Regions from separate parts of the Arthrobacter sp. UYEF21 genome, predicted to be linked through region 1. Evidence: riboswitches for the same ligand, from Rfam matches in the RefSeq annotation. Region 1 holds a riboswitch; the other holds the start of a gene.
What was found. A riboswitch is a leader RNA that binds a small molecule or an ion and turns the genes downstream of it on or off. The one in region 1 is predicted to bind S-adenosylmethionine.

Region 2: another riboswitch for S-adenosylmethionine. It lies ahead of ABIB27_RS00990 (aminotransferase class V-fold PLP-dependent enzyme); the one in region 1 lies ahead of metX (homoserine O-acetyltransferase MetX).

The regions. Positions count from the first base shown of each region.
Region 1 is NZ_JBEPNF010000008.1:7,174-10,535, forward strand. It holds gene ABIB27_RS10185 (hypothetical protein) at 1-477, shown strand, start outside; gene metX (homoserine O-acetyltransferase MetX) at 550-1,665, opposite strand; SAM riboswitch class IV at 1,679-1,793, opposite strand; gene ABIB27_RS10195 (bifunctional o-acetylhomoserine/o-acetylserine sulfhydrylase) at 1,869-3,194, opposite strand.
Region 2 is NZ_JBEPNF010000001.1:214,053-217,414, reverse strand. It holds gene rsgA (ribosome small subunit-dependent GTPase A) at 1-58, shown strand, start outside; gene hisN (histidinol-phosphatase) at 114-926, shown strand; SAM riboswitch class IV at 1,086-1,199, shown strand; gene ABIB27_RS00990 (aminotransferase class V-fold PLP-dependent enzyme) at 1,235-2,656, shown strand; gene ABIB27_RS00985 (class I SAM-dependent methyltransferase) at 2,759-3,362, shown strand, end outside.

The sequences.
Region 1 (3,362 bases):
GTGATTCCGATTGCGATGCGGATGTACCGGAAATCTGTCAACAAACGGAATCAGGGGCAGGGGTTCTCCGGCGGCTACCCCGGTCAGTTTCCCGGACAGCAAAACCGGCAGCCCCGCGATGGCTACACGCAGCAGGATTACATGAGCGGCGGCTACCGCGAGATCATGAGCCCGCAGCCCCTGCCGCCGAGCCAGCCACTCCCGCCGATACAGCCTGTTCCGCCCGCCGACCAGCAGTTCCCCGGCCAGCAGTTCCCGCCGTACGGTCAGCCGCAACAGTATGGGGAGCCCCAGAACGGGCAGCAGCGCAGTGCAGAAACACCCAAGGCCCCCTCTGCCCCGGCGACTCCCCCGCCGCCGTCGGCCCCGCAGGGCTACCGCGCCCGGAAGCTAGCCGAGCTGGACCAGCAGTACAGCAATGGTGAACTGGCCATGGAGGAATACATGAAGCGCCGCTCCGACATCATGAACGGCTGATCCCCGCCCAGAACCTCGGCGGCAGGGAACCTCCGCCCTGAACCAGAACGGGCCCTAAACCTGGAACCCGTCCTAGACCAGGAACACGCTCCGCAGCTGGTTGCCGAGCTGGCCGATCTCGGTCAGGAAGCCGTCGTGGCCGATCGGAGCCTCGATGACATGGACGTCCACCTCGCCGGGGAGCGCGTCGGCCAGTTCGCGGGACTGCGACGGAAAGTACAACCGGTCGCTGTCCACGGCCGCCACGAAGAACCTGGCGGTGGCGCGGCCAAGAGCCTCGTCCAGGGAGCCCCGGCCGCGGCTGACATCGTGGCTCATCAATGCATCGGTGAGCGCGATGTAACTGTTGGCGTCAAAGCGGCTCACCAGCTTTTTCCCTTGGTGGTCCAGGTAGCTTTCCACCTGATAGCGCCCGCGCTCCCCCAACGCTGCGGCCCGAAGCGGTGATTCGGGAAGCTGCGCTGAGCGTCCGAAACGGCCGTCGAGTTCCTCTGCCGAACGGTAAGTGATGTGGGCGATGCGGCGGGCCAGCGCCAGGCCGTCCTGGGGCAACGGTCCGCCGTAGTAGTCGCCGTCGTTAAAGTTGATGTCCTGCCGGATGGCGAGGGTCTGCGCCTGGGCGAACGCGATCTGTTCGGCCGTACTCGCCGCCCCGACCGAGATCACAGCGCAGCGCTGCACCCGTTCCGGGAAGCTGACCGCCCACTCCAGCGCACGCGCGCCGCCCAACGAGCCGCCCAGCACGGCAAACCAGCTGTGAATGCCCAACTGGTCAGCCAGCCGCGCCTCAGCCTCCGTGGTGTCACGCAGCGTCACCAACGGAAAACGGGATCCCCATGGCTTTCCATCAGGGGCTTCCGACGACGGGCCGGTGGAGCCGTAGCAGCCGCCCACAATGTTGATGGAGACCACAAAGAAACGGTCAGTGTCCACCGGCGCACCGGGTCCGGCCAGCTGCTCCCACCAGCCGGGCTCGTCGCTGTCGCCGCGCGTCACGTGCGTGCTGCCGGTCAGAGCATGCTCAATCAGGACGGCATTGGAGCCGTCCGCGTTCAGCGTTCCCCACGTTTCGTATGCCAGAGTGACGTCCGGCAGGTTGCCGCCGGCTTCGAGCTGCAGGCCGCCAATGCTGGCGTAGCGGACCACGCCGTTTCCGGGAGCCGCAGTTCGGGAGATGGTGATCGTCATGGAAAGGACCTCTTCTACGCGCTTGCCCGCCGTCATTTGACCGGCTGGCCAGGTCCTCACCCGGGGCACCCCGCCACGGAAGAGGGTTGCCGGCCAGCAAGCCGGGGCTGTCGCTGACACTCATGACCTGCTTCGAGTGTACGAAACAGCCCCGGCCTCTGGCTAAGAGTGTGACTGGTTGTGACTTCGCGGGGCTTCCTGGCTCAGCTGACGGCCGCGCCCTTGGCCGCCCGGAACCCTGCTTCGAGGTCGGCGATGATGTCATCAATGTGTTCGATGCCCACCGATAGACGCACCAGCCCCGGTGTCACACCGGCGATGGCCTGCTGCTCGGGTGGGAGCTGGCTGTGCGTGGTGGACGCCGGGTGGATGACCAGCGAGCGGACGTCCCCGATGTTGGCCACGTGCGAGTGGAGATCCAGGGCGTCCACGAAGCGCTTGCCTGCTTCCGCCCCGCCGGCCAGGGTGAATCCAACCACGGCACCGGTGCCCTTGGGACCGTACTTGCGGCCCCGTTCGTACCAGGGGCTGGACGGCAGACCCGCATAGGCGACCGATTCGACGTCGTCCCTTGCCTCCAGCCAGCGCGCAACGTCGACTGCGTTGGCCACGTGCCGTTCCACCCGCAGGCTCAGCGTCTCCAGCCCCTGGGCAATCAGGAAGGCGTTGAACGGGGACACCGCCGAGCCGAGGTCACGAAGCAGCTGGACCCGCGCCTTCAGGATGTAGGACAGGTTGGCGCCGAGCGCCCCTCCGGCCCCGAGATCCCGGGCGTACACGAGCCCGTTGTACGTCGGATCCGGAGTGTTGAAGCCGGGGAACCGTTCCGGGTCCTTGCCGAAGTCGAAATTGCCGGAGTCCACGATCACGCCGGCGATGGCAGAGCCGTGCCCGCCCAGGTACTTGGTCGCCGAATGGAGCACAATGTCTGCGCCCCATTCGAGCGGGCGGATCAGGTAAGGCGTGGACAGGGTGTTGTCCACGATCAGCGGCACGCCGGCATCGTGGGCGGCCTGCGACACGCCCTCGATGTCCAGCACGTCCTGTCGCGGATTGGAGACCACCTCGGCAAAGAAGAGCTTGGTGTTGGGCTGCACGGCGTCCCGCCACTGCTCCAGGTTGTCCGGGTCCGCCACAAACGTCACGGAGATGCCGAACTTCTTCAGGGTGTGCGCCAGGAGATTGTAAGTACCGCCGTAGAGGCTGGGGCTGGCCACCACATGGTCCCCGGCCTCGGCAATGTTCAGGATGGCAAAGGTTTCCGCCGCCTGTCCGGAACTCAGCAGAAGGGCCGCCAGCCCGCCCTCCAGGCTGGCAATACGCTGCTCCACGGCATCCTGCGTGGGGTTGCCGATGCGTGTGTAGATCGGCGCGAGCTCCGCGAGGGCAAACCGGTTGGCGGCGCTTTCCGCGCTGGGGAAGACGAACGACGTCGTCTGGTAAATCGGGAGGGCACGGGCGCCTGTGGCGCTGTCCGGCTCCTGGCCAGCATGGATCTGGCGGGTTTCGAAAGACCATCCGTTCGACATTCAGGGCTCCTTTGACGAGATATGGCACTGCGCATGTGCGTTCAGTGTAGGAAGGCTTCCGGGCCGGTAACAGGATTGTGACGAAGGTGGTCAGGGGCGGTTTTCAGGGTTGTTGTGCGCGGGTGTCGATGGGCTGCCGAAACACAAAACCTGGTAAGGCAACCCTTA
Region 2 (3,362 bases), on a different contig from region 1:
GGGCAGCGACCCGCGGCTGGAAGGCCAGGAATCCAAGGAACTGGGCAGCGTGGGCTAGAGGACCGGCGCCCGACGTCCCCGACCCTGAGCCCGTTAGACGGTAGTTTGGAACCATGATCCAACCCGCTTCGAGCTACAACGATGACCTGCGCCTGGCCCACGTGCTGGCAGATTCCGTGGATGACCAGACCATGAGCCGCTTCAAGGCGCTGGACCTGCACATCGAGACCAAGCCTGACCTGACGCCGGTCACTGATGCGGACAAGTCGGCTGAAGAGGCCATCCGCGGCCAGCTGTCCCGCTCGCGCCCCCGGGACGCCGTACTCGGTGAGGAATTCGGCAGCTCCGGCCACGGCTCCCGCCGCTGGATCATTGATCCGATCGACGGCACCAAGAATTTTGTCCGCGGCGTCCCCGTCTGGGCCACGCTAATCGCGCTCGTGGACGAGGGCGAACCTGTGGTGGGCGTGGTCAGCGCACCCGCGCTGGGCAAACGCTGGTGGGCAGCAAAGGGCGCCGGCGCTTACATGGGCAGGTCCCTTGCCGCAGCAACCCGGCTCCGTGTCTCGAATGTGTCCAACCTCGCGGATGCCTCGCTGTCTTATTCAAGCCTGGGCGGCTGGAAGGAACGCGGCAACCTGGATGACTTCCTGGGCTTGACCGAGGACGTCTGGCGGACGCGCGCGTACGGCGATTTCTGGTCCTACTGCATGGTGGCCGAAGGCTCCGTTGACATCGCCTGCGAGCCGGAGCTGAACCTGTACGACATGGCGGCCCTGGTCCCCATCGTGGTGGAGGCCGGCGGCCGGTTCACCTCATTGGAGGGCCAGGACGGGCCATTCGGCGGCAATGCGCTGGCCACCAACTCGATCCTGCACTCCGAGGTCCTCAAACGCCTCAATCCCGGCCTGGACGATCTGCTGTAGGCGCACTTTACCGAATTATCGACGGCGGGCGCCTCCTGAAGGGGGCGTCCGCCGCCTTATGTTCGCAAGAATCGCCTTCTGGGTAAATGAACGTAATAAACGACTTAACATTCAGCCGGGCTTTTCTCCGGCCGCAGCGATGAAATAGGCTCCTTAACAGGTCACGAGTGCCAGCGCTAAACCCCGGTTTGCTGGCCGGCAACCCTCCATTCGCGGTGGGGTGCCCCGGGTGACGACCAGGCCGGTCCGGAACGGACCCGGCAAGCGCGGATTCCCGGGACCGGGAATCCTTTTTGAGTGAGGTCCCCGTGACTACTGCCACCGTCTCCCCCGCCATCCAGAACACCGTCGCCACCGGTCTTTCCAGCGAACCAGGCGCCCTTGCGGGACGCCCGCTGTCCGCCGTCACCGGTGCGGAAATCCAGGCTCCGCTGATCCAGGGCGGTCACGTCAGGTACGCAAACCTGGACTACGGCGCGTCCGCCCCCGCACTCTCCATTGTGTCCGCCTACCTCAACGAGATCCTGCCGTTCTATGCCAGCGTCCACCGCGGTGCCGGCTATGCGTCGCAGATCAGCACGTCCGTTTACGAGAACGCCCGGAACATCGTCCGGGACTTCGTAGGCGGCCGCCACGACGACTCCGTCGTCTTCACGCGGAACACCACTGACTCGCTGAACCTCCTCGCGGGTTGCCTCCCGCAAACGGACGGGCGGCCCACCGGTGACGTTCTCTACCTGGACATCGAGCACCACGCCAACCTGCTTCCGTGGCAGGGCGTCCCGCACCGCAGTGTGGTCGCCGCCGACACGGTTGCCGGGACCATCGAGGTCCTCCGTGCCGAACTTGAGCAGGGCAACGTCAGCCTGCTCGCGGTCACCGGCGCCTCCAACGTCACCGGCGAGATCCTCCCGATTAGGGCACTGGCCGCCCTCGCCCACGAATACGGGGCGCGGATCGTGGTGGACGCCGCGCAGCTGGCGCCGCACCGTCGCATCAACATCAGCGCGGACGACGTCGACTACCTCGCCTTCTCCGGCCACAAGCTCTACGCCCCGTTTGGTGCCGGGGTCCTGGTGGGACGCACCGACTGGCTCGACTCCGGTACGCCGCATCTGGCAGGCGGCGGCGCCGTCCGGGAGGCAAAGCTCGACGGCGTCAGCTGGGCTACCGGACCCGCCCGCCACGAGGGCGGCTCCCCCAACGTGTTGGGGGCCGCCACGCTGGCCCGCGCCACGCAGGTCATCGCGTCGCTGGACCAGGACCGCTGGCACGCCCATGAGGCAGCCATCCGGTCATTCCTGGTGGACGGGCTCGGGAAGATCGACGGCGTCACCGTCCACCAGATCTTCTCGGACACAGACCCTGGCACCGGCACCATCGGCGTCGTGAATTTCTCAGTGGCCGGTTACGACGCCGGATTGGTGGCCGCGTATCTCTCGGCCGAGCACGGCGTTGGCCTGCGGGACGGCCGCTTCTGCGCGCACCCGCTGCTGAAGCGCCTCGGCCTCCCGTCGGGATCCCTGCGGGCCAGCTTCGGCGTCGGCTCCCGGTTGGAGGACGCCCAGCGGCTCCTGGCCGGCCTCGAACAGCTCCGCAGCACGGGCCTGGGCTGGGACTATGTGGTGGATTCCGGCCGCTGGGTTCCGGCCAACGACACGCGCACGTACCCGCACTGGGCACCGAACACCCCCGGCACGGCCGGAGCCGCTCCCTGCCTCGATGACTGAGGGCGCTGACGACTAAGGCCGGGACTGACCGGCTGACTGACGATGCGCGGCCATGCGGTAAATTCGAAGGATACGCATGGGCACAGTTGAAGGAGGCCGCACGTGGCACGGGGTGGCCCCAAGCTCGAGCACGGACGCCGTCTGGAGCTCGGGCAGAGCTTCCAGGACGGCGGCGAACACTATCAAAAGGTGCGCCCCGGCTACCCTGATGATTCCGCCGACTGGCTGGTCCCGGCCGGCGCCCGTGAGGCTGTCGATGTGGGCGCCGGTACCGGCAAATTTGCCGCGCTCCTGTTGGAGCGGGGCCTGGCTGTCACCGCCGTGGACCCGTCCGCAGACATGCTGGAACAGCTGCGGGCCCACTATCCGGCGGTAGCGGCAACCCAGGGGACCGCCGAGGCCACCGGCCTGCCTGACTCTACGTTCGACGTCGTCAGCGTTGCCCAGGCGTGGCACTGGTGCGATCCGGTGCCGGCCAGCACCGAACTGGCGCGGATCCTCCGGCCCGGCGGAACGCTGGGACTGATTTGGAACCAGCTGGACACGTCACTTCCCTGGGTGCACAGGTTGTCTCGCATTATGCACGCCGGAGACGTCTACAAACCTGGCTTCCGGCCGGCGGTTGGGCCGGAGTTCGAGGGCCTCGAGAGCCACGTGACCCGCTGGGATGACAGCCTCAGCACGGCGGACATTATGGAGCTGACGA